Regions from separate parts of the Phyllobacterium zundukense genome, predicted to be linked through region 2. Evidence: predicted binding sites of a transcription regulator. Region 2 holds the regulator's gene; each other region holds the start of a gene.
The links. The regulator PhoB, encoded in region 2, activates phosphate uptake and scavenging genes when phosphate is short. The targets are predictions, from matches to a motif close to TGTCATNNANCTGTCAT.
Positions count from the first base shown of each region.

Region 1: a site for PhoB is predicted at 3,174-3,190, ahead of phnF (phosphonate metabolism transcriptional regulator PhnF). Genes of this name have one in related genera too.
Region 3: a site for PhoB is predicted at 1,062-1,078, ahead of BLM14_RS25300 (LTA synthase family protein). Genes of this name have one in related genera too.
Region 4: a site for PhoB is predicted at 2,399-2,415, ahead of phnF (phosphonate metabolism transcriptional regulator PhnF). Genes of this name have one in related genera too.

Region 1 covers NZ_CP017943.1:247,931-252,855, reverse strand. Annotated here, with positions in the region: gene BLM14_RS26875 (branched-chain amino acid transaminase) at 1-475, shown strand, start outside; gene BLM14_RS26865 (TauD/TfdA dioxygenase family protein) at 975-1,907, shown strand; gene phnF (phosphonate metabolism transcriptional regulator PhnF) at 2,400-3,134, opposite strand; gene BLM14_RS26855 (alkaline phosphatase family protein) at 3,246-4,760, shown strand; gene BLM14_RS26850 (ABC transporter substrate-binding protein) at 4,892-4,925, shown strand, end outside.
Region 2 covers NZ_CP017940.1:295,709-300,633, forward strand. Annotated here, with positions in the region: gene pstA (phosphate ABC transporter permease PstA) at 1-1,022, shown strand, start outside; gene pstB (phosphate ABC transporter ATP-binding protein PstB) at 1,089-1,862, shown strand; gene phoU (phosphate signaling complex protein PhoU) at 1,941-2,672, shown strand; gene phoB (phosphate regulon transcriptional regulator PhoB) at 2,691-3,377, shown strand; gene BLM14_RS01460 (vWA domain-containing protein) at 3,382-4,572, opposite strand; gene BLM14_RS01465 (GNAT family N-acetyltransferase) at 4,578-4,925, opposite strand, start outside.
Region 3 covers NZ_CP017942.1:469,767-474,691, forward strand. Annotated here, with positions in the region: partial or broken gene BLM14_RS25290 (NAD(P)/FAD-dependent oxidoreductase) at 1-9, shown strand, start outside; partial or broken gene BLM14_RS25295 (YbhB/YbcL family Raf kinase inhibitor-like protein) at 273-709, opposite strand; gene BLM14_RS25300 (LTA synthase family protein) at 1,120-3,045, shown strand; gene BLM14_RS25305 (L,D-transpeptidase family protein) at 3,513-4,490, shown strand; gene BLM14_RS31310 (hypothetical protein) at 4,707-4,853, opposite strand.
Region 4 covers NZ_CP017943.1:164,852-169,776, forward strand. Annotated here, with positions in the region: gene BLM14_RS26460 (class-III pyridoxal-phosphate-dependent aminotransferase) at 1-154, shown strand, start outside; gene BLM14_RS26465 (DUF1045 domain-containing protein) at 311-1,012, shown strand; partial or broken gene BLM14_RS26470 (amino acid ABC transporter ATP-binding protein) at 1,281-1,439, shown strand; gene phnF (phosphonate metabolism transcriptional regulator PhnF) at 1,642-2,385, opposite strand; gene BLM14_RS26480 (ABC transporter substrate-binding protein) at 2,644-3,213, shown strand; gene BLM14_RS26485 (DUF6481 family protein) at 3,357-3,719, shown strand; gene BLM14_RS26490 (hypothetical protein) at 3,849-4,100, opposite strand; gene BLM14_RS26495 (helix-turn-helix domain-containing protein) at 4,428-4,655, opposite strand.

The sequences.
Region 1 (4,925 bases), on a different replicon from region 2:
CAATGTGATGCCGGCAAGGATCAAATGTAACGCCAACTACCATAACTCCCGGCTGGCTTCGATCCAGGCGAAGCAGGATGGCTACGATCTGCCAATTCTTCTGAACTCGCGTGGCAAGGTTTCGGAAGGGCCGACGACATGCATCTTCCTCGTCAAGGATGGCCGGCTCATCACCCCAGATGTGGCCAGCGATATCCTTGAGTCGATTACCCGCCAAACCGTCATCGAAATTGCCAAGGAGTATTTGGACCTCACCACGGTGGAGCGGGATGTCGATCGAAGCGAGTTGATCGCTGCCGATGAGGTCTTCCACTGCGGCACAGGCGCTGAGATTGCGCCGATCACGACCATCGATCGCCTTCCCGTTGGCGATGGTCAGCCTGGCTCTCTGACCACGAAATTGCAGGAAATCTATTTCTCGCTCGTCACCGGGAAAGACCGGAACCACCCCGAGTGGAGGACACCGGTCTATTGACAGACTAACAGCGAGCCACCGGATCACTCTTGCGCAGGGCCCAGTTCCTGGCAGTTCCGCGAGAGTTTCAACCATAACATGAGGGAGTTTCATATGTGGACATCAAGACGTAAGTTCCTTGCAGTACCAGTCGCCGCGGCGATCTTGTCGCTGTAGGTTCACATCGCATCGGCCGACGAGGTTGGAAAGATCAGGGTAACAGCTGCATCCTCCGATCTTAACGCTATGTGGGTGGAACTGGCCGAGGAGTTCGAGAGGACCCATCCCGGAATTAAGGTCGAACTCGACAATTCCAATCGGAGCTACGACGACCTCGTTCAGGCTCACTTCGCGAACGGCGGTTTGGAGAGCCATCGACCCTGACCGCATCGTCGTGATGGGAAGCCTCATGCCGCCCTGCTGATCACAGGCGCGCTAACTTACGGCGCTGTGTCGCGACATCCCACTATAGTGTGGGCGCGGCACCGCACAAACCCGCTTGAAAACCCAGGAGAAACAAATGAGCACATTAGAAAATGATGTTATTACTATTGCCCCGGCGTCGCCTTTCTTAGGTGCTGACGTAACGGGCATTTCGGTAGCGCATTTGGTGAAGTCACCAGATGTCGCTACAGTGCAATCGTTGAGACAAGCCTTGGATCAATTCCTTGTGCTACGCTTCCGCCAGCCATCCCTCACTGATGACGAGATAGTAGGTTTCGCCACCCTTTTCGGAAAAATCCTGTCGGATCGTAAAAACACCGGAGAGATGGATTCAGTCCAGCCGAGTGGTCGAGCAGAACTTAAAGTTTTGTCCAACGCGACGGCTTCCGATGGTCGCCCTGTTGGCGATAAAGGTGCCGCGGCGCAAATTTGGCACACCGATGGATCTCACCGCGAAAGACCGAACGCATATTCTGTCTTGTACGCGCGCAACGCGCCAGACAATCCCCCACGTACGGGCTTTATGAACACCTACACCCTCTACGAAAGTTTGCCCTCAGATTTGAAAAAAGAGATTTCAACACTTCGAGCTGTGTTCAGCGTCCATAATCGATCGCAAGATTTTAATACATTCATGACTGGTGCATCGGTAGACGATGCAAAGCGAGCCGATGGTCCAAGACACCCCCTCGTTCGTTTGCATCCGTCCACAAATCGACCTTTCCTTTATCTGCCGAGGCGCCGTGACGCTTTGATTGAAGGTTATTCTTCCGAGAAAAGTAGGAACTTATTGGAGCGCTTATGGGCGGCTGTGTTTTCTTTATCGGACCAGTGGCACGCCGCTTTGGAAGCCAATGACTTTGTAATTTTCGACAACAGAGCCGTTCTTCATAATCGCGAAGGTTGGGAGTCTACCCAAGAACGCACAGTGTTTCACCTCGCTTTGGAAGGAGAAACTCCGATCCCCGCATTTGCACTGAGGACTGTGGAGCAATCCAAGACTGCTTAGCATCGCGTGCTAGTGGGCTACGACTACTTCACCCGCACGGACTATGGCGGCCTCGTTCGTCATAGCCTCACGTCTCATGCATCCCGTGTTGAGTCGGATCCAGGCCTGTGGGGATTATCGCCCTGGCCCGGAATAGCAGCGCAGGGATAGGCAAAGTCGTCGAAAATGGAGAAGTCAGTGGGTAGTTCTATCAGAAAAGTTGCGTTGGCATGTGTTGCCGCCGCTTGCCGCGCAGCCTGGCTGGGCGTAGCGCAAGCAGAAGAAGGTTAGGAAGCTAAGGGTTAGGGCAGCGTCCTCTGATCTCAACAACAAACCGCCGAAGCTATTCGGTCGCTGCACTCAGAGGTACTAACTGTCGAATCAGAGTTACCGATCTTCTCTGGCACGACATAGATGAGAACGAAACACGTTCGATTGGAGCAGTCAGGGTACTACGCTCGAGCAGTGCAGCGCCATGACTGGCGGCGCGCGGTTTGACCTTTGAAATGATAATCACATGTCCATGACGAATTCGACGCGGCTCGAGCAAAAGCAGGTAGCGGCATACATAACTGGAATGCCATCTGAATCGACATTAGTCACGATCACCTCCAGCACACTTTCATTCGGCGGCATCCTCAGATAGCGCGCCTCATCGTTGGTTGGCTGGCGCGAGCGCACACGCATCATCTTTCGCTGAAAATCAGTAATCCCGACTTGGTGCAGACAAGCAGTTATCGAAAGGCGTTCTTTTTCTTCCTGCTGAGCCGAACGAAACACCTCGGAAATTCCGGGAAGCCGTGACGTGGGAAAGTAATTGCTCCCATAGCTAAGGGGAAGGCCATTGGCCTCTCCTAGAAGCCTTGCCAGTGTAGCGGTTTGGCCGACTGGTATGCCCAGCCCCGCCGCGACCGCTTCATCCGCCGGAAGGTCGCCCAATGATATCAGTTTCCGGCTCGGAACTCTATTTAGCCCGACCAAGTTTTCCTCAAACCGGGTTCTTGGTCCCATGCGATAAGATATAACGTCTTCTACAACGAACGCACCTCTTCCGCGTTCGATTCGTACGAGCCCCTCGTCTTGAAGGTGAGCCAAAGCTCGCAGCGCGGTATGTCGGTTTACACCAAACCGAATGGCCAGATCAGGGGCGGAGGGAATTCGAGAACCTGGCGTCCACACTCCGTTGGTTATTTCGTTAGCTAGGGTTTCCCCCATTTGCCGCCAGAGGTTCATACCATCGTTCTGCATTCCGTCTTCCTTATTAAACTTCTATGTCAAGTTTTGCGCTGTCACACAGATGTCATATAGGCGCTCTATTGATGTGGTCTAGACCACTAGACCGCGAAAGATGGCACCGAAATGTATCCCTCAATTGTTAAATTTCTTGTTGTGAGCTTCGATGGCTTGCGTCCTGACCTCATTGATTCTGCCCAGACTCCAAACATTGCGCGACTAAGGGCTCTTGGCACAAGCCTTGCCGCACAACGGACAGTTTATCCGAGCGAAACCCGCGTTGCTTTCCCCAGTCTTGTCACTGGCGCCACTTCCAGCCAACACGGCATGGTCGGCAACAAATATGTCGATCGTGGAACTACCCCGCAACGATACGTGGACACGTCCGACGCCGTCCTGCTCGACCGGCTGAACCGCGAAAGCGGCGGCAAGCTGATGAGTTCGCCGACGCTGGGCGAAATCTTAGGACGGGCGGGAAAAAGCCTGGCCGTGCTTGCCACAAATACGCCGGGCACCACGCGTTTTTTCCATCACAAGGCGGAGGAATTCGGCCATATCCGCATTTCTGGGCATTTCCCGGAAGCCTGCACCCCGGAAAGCACGCTGACGGAAATTACCCGCCGCTTCGGACCTTTGCCGCCGGTGCCGCCGCAGGGCGAGCCGGACATCGAAGCACAGACATTGATTACCTCGATCTTCCTCGATTATCTCTGGCCGGAGCATGCCCCGGACGTCACCGTACTGTCTTATGGCGAGCCAGATACCTCGTCGCACTTCAACGGCACGGGAGGGGCCAAGACCCGGCAGGTGATTGACCACTGTGATGCTGAGTTCGGCCGCATTCTCGACTGGTGGAAAGCCGAAGGGAGGGCCGCCGGGGTCCAAATCATTGTGCTTTCGGATCACGGTCACATTACCGCCCATACACGTGTCTCGGTCGCCGACAGTCTAACGACCGCAGGCTTCAGCCCGGCCACAGCACCCGGAAGCGGAGTCAATGTTGTCGTTGTGCCTGGACAGGTGGGGGCGCTCTACCTCACGGACCGCTCGACCACGCAGCTTACCCGGCTGGTCGAAGCGCTGGTCGAACAGCCATGGGTGGGGCCGATCTTTACGACTGGAAAGAACGAGGTCGAAGGCATAGCGCCCGGCAGTTTCGCCAGCCATCTCGTCTTTGCCGACCATCCGCGCGCGCCGGATGTATATTTCTGCTTCCGCGCCGACGACAGCGTCGATGAATTCGGATTGGTCGGCGGCACCTTCTACGACAATGACCGGCGCCCGGGTCTCGGCGTGCATGGTGGTCTGCATCCGAAGGAGCTTGCCTCGGTCGGTATTGTGGCCGGCTCTGCCTTCCTCGACGGCGGTTATGTCTCCGACATCCCCTCCGGCATATGCGACATCACGCCGACCATCCTTTCGCTCATCGGCATGGCCATTCCCAACACCATGACTGGCAGTGTTTTGTCTGAGGTTCTGCGCGAACCCCGTACAGGTAGCTCTGGTAGCTCATTACCCATAGTCCGCACACCCCAGATCTTTGAGACCGGCCTCAAGAACTATTCCCAAAAACTGCAACGCACCAGTGTCAACGACGCCCTTTACCTCGACGGCGGCTGGGTGCATCCGAGCGCAATCTAGCACTTGCGATACATTGAAGTGACGTCGCAAGCGCAGCTTGCAGGTGCCAATTTGTCGAACCGCTTCTGTCGATTATCCGCGTCGGAAAATCGACTGTTAGTATCAGCCCCACTAAATACGGAGAAACCCGAATGTCCGTTAATATCTTAAAAGTACTAGCCGTTT
Region 2 (4,925 bases):
TGGCGCGTAATGCGCTCGCCGAAAAGCTCGGCGTGAGCTCGAGCGACAAGGCTGGTATGCGTGAGCTCGGCAAATTGTTCTCTGAAGGCGTTCGCGGACAATTGCGCCAGCTGGTTGCCGGCAATCCGTCATTGATAGGCACAACCCAGAATGTCTGGGTGTTGACCGGCGCCGATATCGATTCAGCCTTCAAGGGCCAGATCGATCTGAATGTCGAGGAGGCCCGCCGGAAGGTTTCCGACAAGCAGGTCGAATGGATGAACAAACTCAAGGGCGAAGGCGTCATGGCCCAGCGCTTCAATACCGGTCTCTTCACTTATGGCGCGTCCAGCCGCCCGGAGACGTCGGGTCTGAGTGTGGCCCTGATCGGTTCGCTCTACATGATGCTGATCGTATTGTTCCTCTCGCTGCCGATAGGCGTTGCCGCTTCGATCTATCTTGAAGAGTATGCCAAGAAGAGCCGGCTGACCGACATTATCGAGGTCAACATCAACAATCTTGCGGCTGTTCCCTCGATCGTGTTCGGTCTTCTGGGACTTGCCGTCTTCATTAACTTCTTCCACATGCCGCGTTCGGCTTCGCTGGTGGGTGGTCTTGTCCTGACCCTGATGACCTTGCCAACGATCATCATCGCGACGCGAGCCGCGCTACGCGCCGTTCCACCGTCAATCCGCTCGGCCGCCCTTGGCATCGGGGCATCCAAGACACAGATGGTCTTCCATCATGTTCTGCCACTCGCTGCGCCTGGCATCCTGACGGGGACCATCATTGGCCTTGCCCATGCGCTGGGTGAAACGGCGCCGCTGCTTCTGATCGGTATGGTGGCTTTCGTTGCCAACAACCCAGTCACTCCGCTCGATCCCGCCACGGCATTGCCGGTACAGATCTACATGTGGGCGAATGAGGCGGAACGCGCTTTCGTCGAACGGACGTCCGGCGCCATCATCGTGTTGTTGCTTTTCCTCGCGGTCATGAACATCACAGCTATCATTCTGCGTCGCCGCTTCGAGCGTCGCTGGTAAAAGGGAAAGGCTCTGGCTATGAACCTGATGACGGAACGAAATCTCGAAAAAGCGGTAAATGAAAAAATGAACGCTCAGGTGAATGCGATCAAGATGCAGGGCAAGGATGTCACCGTTCATTATGGCGACAAACAGGCCCTGTTCGGCGTCAACCTCGATGTGCCCGAGAAGATGGTAACGGCGCTTATCGGACCATCCGGTTGCGGCAAGTCCACCTTCCTGCGCAGTCTGAATCGTATGAATGACACGATTGAAGGCTGCAAGATCGGCGGCAAGATCACGCTCGATGACGAGGATATCTACAATCCGAAGATCGATGTTGTGGAACTACGCGCCCGTGTCGGCATGGTGTTCCAGAAGCCTAACCCCTTTCCGAAGTCCATCTTCGAAAATGTCGCCTACGGCCCGCGTATTCACGGCCTCGCCAAGAATCGCCAGCAGCTCGAGGAAATCGTTGAGAAGAGCTTGCGCCGCGCCAGCCTGTTCGACGAGGTGAAGGATCGCTTGCACGAGGCGGGAACCGGTCTGTCCGGTGGTCAGCAGCAGCGCCTTTGCATTGCGCGCGCCATCGCCGTCAGCCCGGAAGTCATTTTGATGGATGAACCGTGCTCGGCGCTTGATCCTATTGCTACAGCCAAGGTCGAAGAACTGATTGACGAATTGCGCCAGAACTACACGATCGTCATCGTGACGCATTCGATGCAGCAGGCAGCCCGTGTTTCGCAGCGGACAGCCATGTTCCATCTCGGCAATCTGGTAGAGGTGGGCGATACGGAAATGATGTTCACCAATCCGTCAGAAAAGCGAACACAAGACTATATCACCGGGCGCTTCGGCTGATTGAGTATTCAAATTGTTACTGCGTCCTTTGTGCGTTCGTTAAGACGCTCGTCGCAGTGAGGAAACGAGGGTAAGAACATGACCGAACAGCAGGCCCAGCATACTGTGCGTTCCTACGACGATGAACTGAAGTTCCTGACGCACAAGATCGCAGAGATGGGCGGTCATGCGGAACGGATGGTCGAACAGGCGGTCACCGCGATGGTCAATTCCGACAACGCGCTGGCACAGCGCGTGATTTCGGACGATCTGATCCTCGATGCCGGTCAACGGGAAATCGATGAAAAGGCCATTACCATCATTGGCAAGCGTCAGCCGATGGCTATCGATCTGCGCGAGATCATCGGCACGATCCGTATTTCCTCGGATCTCGAGCGCATCGGCGATCTCGGCAAAAACATCGCCAAGCGGGTCGTTGCCGTTACCGATACCCGGCAGACGCTGTCGGTTTATCGCGGTCTGCAGACTATCGCCGAACTGGCCCTGACGCAGCTCAAGGATGTGCTGGATGCCTATGCGACACGTTCTGTCCAGCAGGTAAACATTGTGCGTGAACGCGATGACGAGATCGACGCGCTCTATACCTCGCTGTTCCGCGAACTACTGACCTACATGATGGAAGATCCGCGCAACATCTCGGCTTGCACGCACCTTCTGTTCTGCGCCAAGAACATCGAGCGTATTGGCGACCACGCTACCAATATTGCCGAGACCGTCTATTACATCGTCACCGGTTCGCAATTGCCGGCCGAGCGACCGAAGGAAGACCAGACTCACAGCATCGTCGTCGACGAAGCCAGACAATCGTAATCCAGGATAGAACGAGCCATGGCGATAGCCCCCAAAATCACCGTTGTGGAGGACGAGGAAGCTTTGAGCGTCCTTCTCCGGTACAATCTTGAAGCTGAAGGCTATATTGTTGAGACGATCACGCGCGGCGACGAAGCGGAAATTGCGTTGCGCGAGAAGGTGCCGGATCTTCTGATCCTTGACTGGATGCTGCCCGGTCTTTCCGGCATCGAGCTTTGCCGGCGCCTCCGAGCCCGGCGCGAGACGGAAATCCTGCCGATCATCATGCTGACGGCACGCGGTGAGGAAAGCGAGCGGGTGCGGGGTCTGGCGACCGGTGCGGACGACTATATGGTCAAGCCGTTCTCGACGCCGGAGCTTCTCGCCCGCATCAAGGCGATGCTACGCCGCGTCAATCCGAGTCTTCTTTCGCATGTTCTGAGCTTCGGCGACCTGAAGCTCGACCGTGAGCAGCACCGCGTATTCCGCAAGGAACGTGAACTGAAGCTCGGGCCGACGGAATTCCGCCTATTGGAATTCCTGATGCAGTCGCCGGGACGGGTGTTCTCACGCGGCCAGCTGCTCGACAATGTCTGGGGCGCGGATATCTATGTCGATGACCGCACGGTCGACGTGCATGTCGGACGGCTGCGCAAGGCGATCAATATTGGCCGTTCGATCGACCCGATCCGCACCGTACGCGGCGCCGGGTATTCGTTCGGCTGAGCGTTCAGTGCTTACGCGAGAGTTCGCGGGTCGCGGTCTCGATGCCTGAAAGGGTAAGCGGATACATCCGCTGCGCGAAAATTCCGCGGATCATGGACGTCGATGCCGTGTAGTTCCAATAGGCTTCCTTGGTGGGATTGAGCCAGACCGTATTCTTCCATTGGTCGAGCACACGTGTGAGCCAGACAGCACCGGCTTCCTCGTTCCAGTGTTCGACGGAACCCCCAGAATGCGAGACTTCATAGGGCGCCATCGCCGCGTCACCGACGAAGATCACCTTGTAGTCCGATCCATATTTATGGATGACATCCTGCGTCGGGATGCTTTCGGTATAGCGGCGGCGGTTGTCCTTCCACACAGCCTCATAAAGGCAATTATGGAAGTAGAAATACTCCATGTGCTTGAACTCGGAGCGCACGGCTGAGAACAGCTCTTCGGCGATCTTGATATGCTCGTCCATGGAACCGCCGACATCAAAGAACATCAGCAGCTTGACATGATTGCGCCGCTCCGGCCGGATCTGCACATCCAGATAGCCGTGTTCCGCGGTGGATCTGATTGTTCCCGAGAGATCCAGTTCGTCCTCGGCGCCCTCGCGCACCCAGCGCCGCAGTCGCTTCAGTGCAACCTTGATGTTGCGCGTGCCGAGCTCAACACTGTCATCGAAGTTCTTGAACTCCCGCTTGTCCCAGACCTTGACTGCCCGGTGATGGCGGCTTTCGTCCTGGCCGATCCGCACGCCTTCCGCGTTATAGCCATAGGCGCCGAAGGGTGACGTGCCTGCCGTACCGATCCATTTCGACCCACCCTGATGACGGCCCTGCTGTTCCTCGAGGCGCTGACGCAGGGTTTCCATCAGCTTGTCGAAGCCGCCAAGTGCTTCGATCAGTTTTTTCTCTTCCTCGGTCAGGTGTTTTTCCGCCAGTCGCCGCAGCCATTCCTCCGGAAGATTGGCCACGTCGACGGCACCTTCGCCATGCAAGGCTTCGATGCCCTTGAAGACATGGCCGAAAACCTGGTCGAAGCGGTCCATGTGCCGCTCGTCCTTCACCAGCGCGGAGCGGGCGAGATAGTAGAACCCTTCAACGTCATAGGTCACGAGCCCCGCATCCATCCCCTCGAGCAGCGTCAGATATTCCCCCAGGGATACGGGAATTTTCGCCGCTTTGAGTTCCAGGAAGAAGGGGATGAACATCGCCTCTAGACCATCTTCACATATTTGATGAAAGGCGTGACCTTGGCGATACGGTCATAGAGTTGGCGGGCCGTCGTGTTGTTCTGGTTGGTCGTCCAGTAAACCGAATGTGCGCCGGCCTTGGTTGCTTCGGCGTGGACTGCCTCGATGAGGGCGCGGCCGATACCTTTGCCGCGGACTTCCGGATCGGCGTAGAGATCCTGGAGATAACAGACGTTCTCGATGCTCCAGCAATGGCGATGAAACAGATAATGGGTGAGGCCAACCGGCTTACCGTCAAGTTCCGCGATGAAACCGCGATATTCGTGGTCGGCGCCGGAAGTCAGCCGGGCGAATGTGGTCTGATAGACTTC
Region 3 (4,925 bases), on a different replicon from region 2:
GCGGGTATTGCCAGCTCGTGAGACGCGCGGGCGATAGTCAGTGAAGTTTGGACATTGCGCCAGATTTGCCGAAGACGCCGGAGCCGCGACGCTCACGGGAAGCGCGCTTGGCCTTGCCACGGTCGGGATCACCCAGGAGCTCGCCAAGGCAAGATCAGGAAATTTTATTCCACACTCAGAAAATTTTGCGACAGAACCAAGTAAAGGCCACGCCATTGTTGGCGTAGCCCTTCATGATGCCATTAAGCGGCCGATTCAGCGGCTACGGATTACTACACTTCAAATGTTCCGGTCAGAGTCGCCTCCGCAAGCATGTGTTTGCGGGCTGCCTCCCACATCAACTTGGATAGGCTTGAGACACGAAGAGCGGCCAAACGAAAGTGGTAATGGTGAACGCCGTGACCCTTTGGGCGGTTGGGGCCCATCCTAACGCGCATTGCCAAAGTCGTTTTCTGAAAAACGCGGTGCCGGGCCTGGAATAGTATCGGCACTTTCGGGTAATCCATCCCAGGTCGGCCGAATGTTGAATATCCCGCAATGTCGAAAGAGCCCGCTTGGCGCGTCACGGTCTTCAACAACCAGCACCAAACTTCGTATCGCATCAGGGACACCGTTCCACTTCAATGGTGGAAACAGGTTGTCATGGGTTCGGATTTTGGGGAATCTGATCGCCATCCGCAAATGCTGGACTCAGTAGCGTCAGGGCCATTGGGAATTCCTTCAAGGTGTTCTGATTGATAATTGCACGCGTGCGGCCTCCTTTTAGCGAAGACCGTGCCCGGTTGGACTTGTTCTACCGGTACTGTCCCAACATGCGAGGAACGAAATTGTTCCAAGAAAATGACGGCAAAGGAACCATCGAGGGTGCCGTTACGCCTTATGATAGCCGAAAATTGGCACCTACGTCTTTTTTGACCTAATCGTTCTCGAACCGCGGCGTGACACACTCTGCTGAACAATCAGTCACTGATTTCGCGCTTATGTAACAGTGTTTCTGCATTCGTGATCGGTTCTTGCCGAAGCGACGGCATTCCTCGTTTCCAGAGAGCACACGCTGTTATATGACGATTTGATGACGATTATGTAACGACCATCGTCGCCAACGGCGGGAGACAGCTATTGGCCGAGAGAGTCCGGCAGATTGAGCCTGAAACGGATGGCATTGAGCGGCCGGAGAAAGTGTCCGTCCTGTCGCATGCGCTCACAGGTTCATTGCGCATCGCCGACTATCTTATCGCGACGTGCGTGCTGTCAACTATCCTGGTCTTCTTAATTGAAATCATCGCGCGCGGTTCTTTTGTGGACACAATTCTGTTCTTTGAGCAGACAAATCGCCCGGCATGGACGACCGTTGGCATCTATGCGTGCATAGTAATCGGTCTTGATGCGGTTTTGGGACGCTCGCACCACGGGCTGCTGTTGATCGCGCCCCTTGCTTTGCTGTTTGCATGGATCGGTCGGCAGAAAGCGCTCTATCTTGGCGACCCGATTTATCCTTCTGATTTTCTTTATTCGCGTCAACTCGTTGACCTGTTTCCCCTTCTTGCGCGCGAGCGGCCTTGGACGGCAATGGGTATCGTCGTCGCTGCGGTCATCGCCCTGGTTCTGCTTGTCTTCCTCTGGCATCTCTTGCGCCGACGCGCATTGCCTCTGAACTTAAAAGCAAGGCTTTGGCGACTTGGGATAACCATCCCCTTGCTGGCGGTTTTTGTTTCGGCGATGGACCATTCCACGTTTTCCTGGACTAGGGACCGTCTGCGGGTGCTGCCCATCATGTGGGACCAGAAAGAGAACTATGCCTACAACGGCTTTACTATGGCCTTCGCCCTCAACGTTCCAATGGCTAATGTAACGGCCCCAGAAGGCTATTCGGCACAAGCGATCGAGGCGATTGCGGCACCGTCATCTACCGCTTTCACCGCCTCGGAAAAGCCCGACATCATCATGGTGATGAGCGAATCGTTCTGGGACCCGACCCGGTTGCCCGGAGTGGATTTCAATCGGGATCCCATTCCTGCCGTCCGCGCCAATCAGACGGGCGCAATCTTTTCGCCGGAATTCGGCGGCATGACGGCCAATGTGGAATTCGAGGCGCTTACCGGCTTCTCCAATGCATTCCTGCCCTATGGCAGCATTCCATACCAGCAATATGTGCGACAGCCATTGCCCTCCCTGGCGACATTCTTGAAGAGCGCGGGCTATGTGACCAAGGCGATCCATCCCTTTCGCCAATGGTTCTGGAATCGCCGCAACGTTTATGAAGCCTTCGGTTTCGACACCTTCATGTCCGAGGGAAATCTGCCAAAGCTTGCCGAGCGCGGCCCGCTTGTGTCCGATCAGGCCCTGACCGAAGAGATCATCAGGCAAGCCGACGAGATGCAACAACCGTTGTTCTTCTTCGCCGTCACGTTGCAAGGCCATGGTCCTTACGAACCGCACCGGTACAAGGATCCGTCGATCGACGTGACGACACAAGCCGGCGAAGCCGCACGTGCGACAATTCGTACGTTTGCCGAAGGTGTATCGGATGCCGATAGCAGCCTCAGGTATTTGATGAATTGGGCCAACAAACGCGAGCGTCCCACAATCCTCGTTTTCTTTGGCGATCATCTGCCTCCGCTCGGACAGGCTTACGTAGCAACCGGCTATATGAGAGAGCGGATCGCCGATCGGCGGGCACCATTTTCCGACATGCTGAAACAGCATGAGACGCCTCTGGTCATCTGGTCAAACCGCACCGGAACGGTTTTTGGCGTCGGCACCGTTAGCCCCGTATTCCTTCCGTTGCATGTGCTCGAACTTGCCGGCATCGGCCATCCCTATTATACGGGTTTTCTCGGTTCGGTCCGCGACCATTACAAAGTCATCGACCGGCACATTCTGTGGTCTTCCGACGACGAGGCTAAGGAAAATTGGGCGGGGAACCCGCATATAAACCCGTGGATCGCAAATTTTCGCCTGCTGCAATATGACATGATGTTCGGCGCACAGCACGGTACGAATAGGTTCTTCCCCGAAATGAATGCACATCAACCAGCGATGTGAGATGGCGCTCGGACGCTCAATGCGTATTGAGTTACATGAGAGCTGCCACGGTGGAGTGGCTATCCGCTCGTCTATACGTATTCAACGGCACGGTGGTTGCCCACCAATGAGCGGTTGGGTTCCGGTGTGTTGCTGGCAGTACGCGTTAGCGATGTGACAGCCCCTGTTTGATTCCTCTAATGAATTTTAACCATCCCGCGATTTATTGATGCTCTTCGACGGCTGATGCAAATTTGCTGTAGGGAAAACCAGAACAGATCTTGGAGCTCAGAGCTCGCGAACAAGATCTGGACCAATCCGCGGATCACCGCACCGACTAGCGGTCGCTCGAAATGCCGCAATCAAAGGCCCCACCGAAGAGCGTACTTGATCACACGTTCACGCAAAAGACTTCTTAACAACGGGCGGCAACCACAGAAGAACAATTATTTTCGGAACATCTTCATCGCAACTCCATTTGAGCGAACATGAAAACATTTGTTGGAATGTCAACGTTCTTTCTGATCGTTTCCGTTATCGTCGCTGAAGCCGCAGACGTCAAACCCGACGCGATCAATTCTGCATCCCTGTCCACAATCCCGGCGGAGCGCGCTTCCAAACCATCAGCGGATCCCGATCCTGCGATCGTCCGCCTTCAGGTTCTCCTCGACCGCGCGGGTACATCGCCGGGCGTGATCGACGGCATTTATGGAAAGAACGTTATCAAGGCGGTGGCCAGTTTCGAAAAGATGACGGGGATGCCCCCGGACGGCGCAATCGACCCCGAGGTAATCAGCAGGCTGGAGACGGGTGGCTCGATTATCGGCACCTACACGGTCACGGCCGACGACGCGAAAGGCCTCGTGGACCATATTCCCGCAGACTACGGCGAAAAGGCGAAGATGCCCAGCTTGGGTTACACCAGCGTCGCCGAAAAGCTTTCAGAGCGTTTCCACATGCATATCGACCTGCTGACTGCGCTTAATCCAGGTTCGGATTTCGTCCCTGGGGAGACAGTCCAGGTAGCGATGCCGGGTCCCCCGCGCCAAGGAAAGGTGGCCCGCATCGAAGCCGACAAGACGGCTGGGCTAGTCACGGCTTACGATAATCGTGATGTCATTCTAGCGGCGTATCCCGCGACGGTTGGCAGCGAGGACAATCCTTCTCCAGGGGGTACGCACAAGGTGAAGGGCGTCGCGCGGATGCCCGTCTTTAGGTACAACCCAAAGGTCAACTTTAAGCAAGGGAAGAACGACAAGGTCCTCACCATCCCCAAGGGCCCCAATGGGCCGGTCGGAAGTGTCTGGATCGATCTAACCGAGCCAACCTACGGCATTCATGGAACGCCTGATCCCGAGCTTATCAACAAAGTCGGGTCGCATGGCTGCGTTCGTCTGACGAACTGGGACGCCGAGGAGCTAGCTGGAATGGTGAAGCCGGGCGTCGTTGTCCGGTTCATCGACTAAAGGTATCGGCCGCCGTGTTCCGATCGAGTTCCACACAAGCCATTATGCAACTTTGGAGGCACATAATGGCCTGCTGCCGGTGACGTAGATCGAAGATTTCAGCGTATCCTCCATCCCAATCTTTCTACCTGGGTCAGCAGCCGCAAAATCCCCCCGACTGCACACTTCTCGTCTGATATCAAGTATCGCAAAATCGGCTGTTTGGGCTACTTTTGACTACGACGATTGGACCATAGCAACGATAATCTCGCTATTCGGGCGGTCCTTGGGTTTGATCGACGATCGGCCTTCGTTCATGAGTTCTTCGACAAACTTGTCGAATTCAGTATCGGAATCAACGACCGGCTTGATCAGTTCCGTCATGGCCTCAAAGTTCAATCGATTTGGCCCAGTGACGATCTCGCCATTCGTGTAGCTCGTAAGGGTAACGTCGGG
Region 4 (4,925 bases), on a different replicon from region 2:
CTTCTCGTCGCTCGACACGCGGATCCTTCAATTTAAGCCGGGCGTCCTCATGACCAAGACATTGGCGAAGGAGGTAGTCCATCGGTTCAATGCCGCTTTACCGCGCATTCGCGAGTTAACTGTCTCGTCAACACCAATTCGCTCTCCAGCGTAGAAGTGCTGACTACTGCCACTGCCGCAAATGTTCTTCGCATCGTCAGTAAGTCTGAATTGGATTTCTGCGTCGCCCCCGGATGCGATGGGTTGTCCTGACGACGCGAGCCCGCATCTTTCAGCTCCATACCCAGACCCGCGGACAAGAATACTCTGAATGAGATACGCCCTCTATTATACCCCTCCGCCTGATCATGCGTTGACCCGCGTCGCATCGCGATGGCTGGGCCGCAGTGCATTTTCCCACAACTGCGATGAGTCTAGCCAAGCATCAGGCTGTGATCAGGCGCTGACCGCTGAGCCGAGACGCTACGGCTTCCACGCGACTATCAAGGCGCCGTTCCGTTTGCGCGAAGATCGCACAGCCGAAGAACTTGAGGCCGCCGTCCGCAGTTTCTGCGCCAAGCGGCCAATCTGCCCAATCGGCCCTCTGAGTGTTGCGCGGGTCGGTAATTTCTTTGCGCTTGTCCCGAGCACCGGCACGCCATTTTCCGGTGGGCTCGCCTCGCGGGCGGTAGGCGACCTAGACGAGTTCCGAGCACCGTTGAACGAAGCCGAGCTTCAACGCCACCTCCGCTCCGACCTCGATGACGTCGAGACTACCAATCTGGTCCTGTGGGGCTATCCGTATGTATTCGATCGCTTCCGCTTCCACATGACCCTGACCGGACCGGTGCAAGCCAGCCGGCGTGAGGCAGTAGGCGAACAGCTCAAGGCGATGTTCGACCCGCTGCTGCTTGCAGAAGACTTTTACATCGACGCGCTGACGTTGTTCGTTCAGGACAATCCAGGAGGCGATTTTCTGGCGCGAACGCGGTTTCCTCTTTGGACACGAGAACAGATGAAGGCAACGGGATGATCTGCGCCGGTGCAGATCGCGGAACACTCCTCCTCATCGTAGGTCCCACCGCGGCGGGCAGGGACAGCTTTCTCGACTATTCCACACAGGCTTTCTGGCGCGTAGCCCCGGCGTTTCAGTCACAGGACCGGAGATTGTCGCCATCGACAACCCGGGCCGCCCGGAGGCTAAAGGAAAGGCGCTGACAAGCAACCTTGTTGCGATCGCCGCCGGTGTGTCGCCGGGCGGAGGCTGACGATCACTGAAGGAATACACCACAAGCAGGAGGATCTGCGTTACCCACGAGATGGGGTTTGCCCGCCAGGTGGCGGACAGAGTCATATTCATGGATGGGGGAAGCGTCGTCGAACAAAACAAGCCTTCGGCGTTCTTCGACGCTCCCCAGCACGAGCGCACTAGGAAGTTTCTCGGGCAGATCCTGCATTAAGCTTTAGTTTCAAAGTCTGCTTCGGGGCCGAATGCTGACGAACGTCGTTGTCGCAAATCTCCCGCAGACTGTGTGAGAAGTCTTAGGCGGTTTTCCGGAAGGCTCGGCTTGAAACTGAGATTGAGTTTTTGCCGCGATCTTCTCGGCAAAAGCGATTCGCCAAATCGCGATCGATGTCTTCGCAGCTGGTTAGAATGCCAGCCTATTTGCCTGGCTCTGCACCATCGAAAACGAACTGAATCCGGTCCGCAGCGTAGCAGGTCACATGGCACCAAACAGGTCTGCCCTTCTCGTCCATTTCCACGGCTTTCTTCTCGACAACCGGTCTCGACAGGGATTGATCAAGAAGTTTGGACTCCTCTTCTGTCGGCATTCGCGCGATCACCTTGGCAGTGCCGGGCCACAAAGAGGCAAATCCAAATTTCGCCAAGGCGGATTCGACATCCGCCTCTTGGCCCATCGCCTCCACGAAACCCGAAAACCTGGGCAAATCCAGGAAATTGGTGCTGAATGCCACCGGTCGACCGTTGCCTTCCGCGATTAGCTGAACGGCCAGTACGGTTGTTCCGGGAGCAAGATCGAGGCAGGAACACACCCATCCGTCAGCCGACCTGCTCTCGGCGGAGATCAGCTTTCGGCTTGGCAGCTGGTTGTTGGCCCGAACATTCTGAGGGAATGTAATGCGTGAGGCCATGCGATATTCGAGGACATCGCTTTCGATGAATGCGCCGCGGCCGTGCTCTATCCGGATGAGTCCTTTGTTCTGAAGGATTGCGAGCGCCTTGCGCGAGGTCATACGACTGACCCCAAAGCGTTCGGCGATTTTCGTGTCGGCTGGCAGTCGCCCTTCCTCATCGAACTCGCCTTCGAGAATCTCGCGATGCAAGGTCTCGACGATCGTCTTCCAACGGGGTTGTTCTGACGTCCCGGACGGGCGTGAGCTCATAAATTACCCTCTCTGTCATGCGTCTGTCACGACAACTCGTGTATACGAGTTGTCCAGCGCCCCGGCAATGCAACAGATCAAGTCAGCTAAACGCGCGCATGCAAAGTCTCCTCAAATAATGGATTCGGCAATGCTCAATCATCCTATTTCCCGCCGCACGTTCAACATCTCACTCGGTGCCTCCGCTCTTGCGGCGATCGCCCGACCAAGTCTCGCGCAACAAGTTCCACGCCGACCAAGGGCGGTCGCCTACGAATCATGTTGCAGGAGACTGCATCGTCTTCGCTACTCGACCCCACCAAAGTCGCGTCCTTCAGCGTTTACTTTGCCTACGCGATGGTCGGAGAAACATTGGTGGGCGTCGACAGCCGCCTCAACACCGTTCCGATGCTGGCCGAGAGCAGGGAACCGGTCAACAACAAGGTCGATGGATGGGTTTTCAAACTGCGTCGCGGTGTCGAGTTCCACAACGGCAAGAGCCTGACGGCAAAGGATGTCACCTATTCGTTGAACCGTCTTCGCGACCCGGCGTCACAATCTCCGCTCCGCGTCCTTCTCGAACATATCACCGAAATTGTCGAGGACGATCCTTATACACTGCGGTTTGTTCTCTCGCGCCCCGATGCAGACTTCCCTCTGTTGCTGGCGCAGGACCGATTCTACATCTTCCCGGAGGGCTTTTCGACCTTTGACAAGCCGTTGGGCACCGGTCCTTTTGTAGCAGACGGCCTGAATCCGGCGGGCGTCAATGTTTACCGTCGCAATCAAAACTACTGGCAAGATGGCAAGCCTTATCTGGACGAGGTAAGTTGTCAGCAGATCAGTTGAGCGCTGCGTAATCAGCGGCGGCCTTGGAATGGCCACGGCGATGGCCAAATACAAACAAAGGCTGGGCTCGTGCCTGGCCTTTTTCATCGGCAATCGGTTTTAGAAGCAAAAACCATTGCATACACCCATAGGACGACTATCGTTTGAAAAACCTCAAAGAATTGAGTGAACGCCGTGCAGCCGCAGCGCAGGCGAAGGAGCAGCTTCTAAAGAAGTTCGGGGCCGCGCCAAAACCGAGTGACCCTGATATGATTGCCAAACGCACTGAACGGGAAGCAATTGCCGCGGCACGTGAAGCCAGACGAGCAGATCGGGAACGATCAGTGCAGGAAGACCTCGCTCGTCGGACTGCAGAGGCTGACGCCATCGCTCGTGCCGCCTCAGCGGAGGCCGACGCACGCGAAGCTGACGCAAGAGATCGCATCGCACGCATTCTTACCGATGAAGCCGAACGGAAGGCGGAACGCGATCGACGCTATGCTGCCCGCAAAGCCAAGCACCGCTGAATACCGACAGAGCAAATCACCCAGTTGCCTACGGGCGGAAATCGGCAGACGACGCGTTTACAGGCTGATATCCGCGTCAGTAAACGACCCGCTCGGTCACGCTCCTTCATGAATTTCTTTAGATATAAATCAACGGACGGACCGACGAATTTGTCTTGCGCCAGCTGGGTTTTTTTCCGCGACCGCAATGATCGCTGCGATGATCTCGGAATTTCTCCAACCGGCATCACCCGCCGCGCCCAGCAGTTCAACAGTTGATCCTCGATTGCCTTCTGGCAATCGGTAAAGCGTTCCGGATTCGTATGTGTTCTTTGAGGCGGCGGTATCACCAATCGTTTTGCCATCACGGGTCATCTGGCCGAATACGGGCTGGTCGTCCAAGGCCCCGCTCATATCGCCAAGCTCATTGAACAGGTGAAGGACCCCGGGAGTGATTTTCCGCAAGCGGCGCGTGAGGTGTTCGCCGTCCTTGCCGAGACCGTGAAATCGCTTGATGAGCGTATCAAGCACTCGATGCCGCAATTCGTCAGTCTAGAGTCGAAAGTTTTAAAGGAAAGGTTATGCACGCTGTGAGTTTGAACAAACCCGGAATCAGCGCGTATTTTGCAGGCGCCTTATGCTTTGAAAATGCAAGTCGCGAGTTCAACTCCGTTCGTCTCGAAGGCTTGGTTAGGGCGCTTGCAGAACGATCGCGCCTCACCGATGTTCCTAACGGATGTGGAGCAACGCCGACCCAGTTGTCTCGAGAGCCGTGGCGATTTTTTGAATGTTGTCCAGGGAGACGTTTCGTTTCTCTCGCTCAATGCCGCTGAGGTAGGCTTGAGTCAACCCCGTCCGCAAGGCGACCTCCTCCTGAGTGATATCCAGCTCCGCCCGCCGGATCCGCATGTTGCGGGCCAGAATCTTACGAAGTGCATGAGCGTCGATCTTGTCCATCACTATGATGAATCATGATCATAGGAGCATAGCCACGTATCATTGGATATTGAATATATACTTTAAGGCATATTATAAGTATCACCATATATGCGCGCGTCCTACGGGCCGTAGCCTGAGCGCCTTAGATTGAAGCAGTTTTGGGACGAGCCAATGGATCGCGGTGAAGATTTGAAGAGGGAGACGTTGAAGTTGACGAATAACGATTTCGAGCTGCTCATTCGTCTCGATGGGTCACTTTCGCAGGCGGAACGGAAGTCACGTCACCTC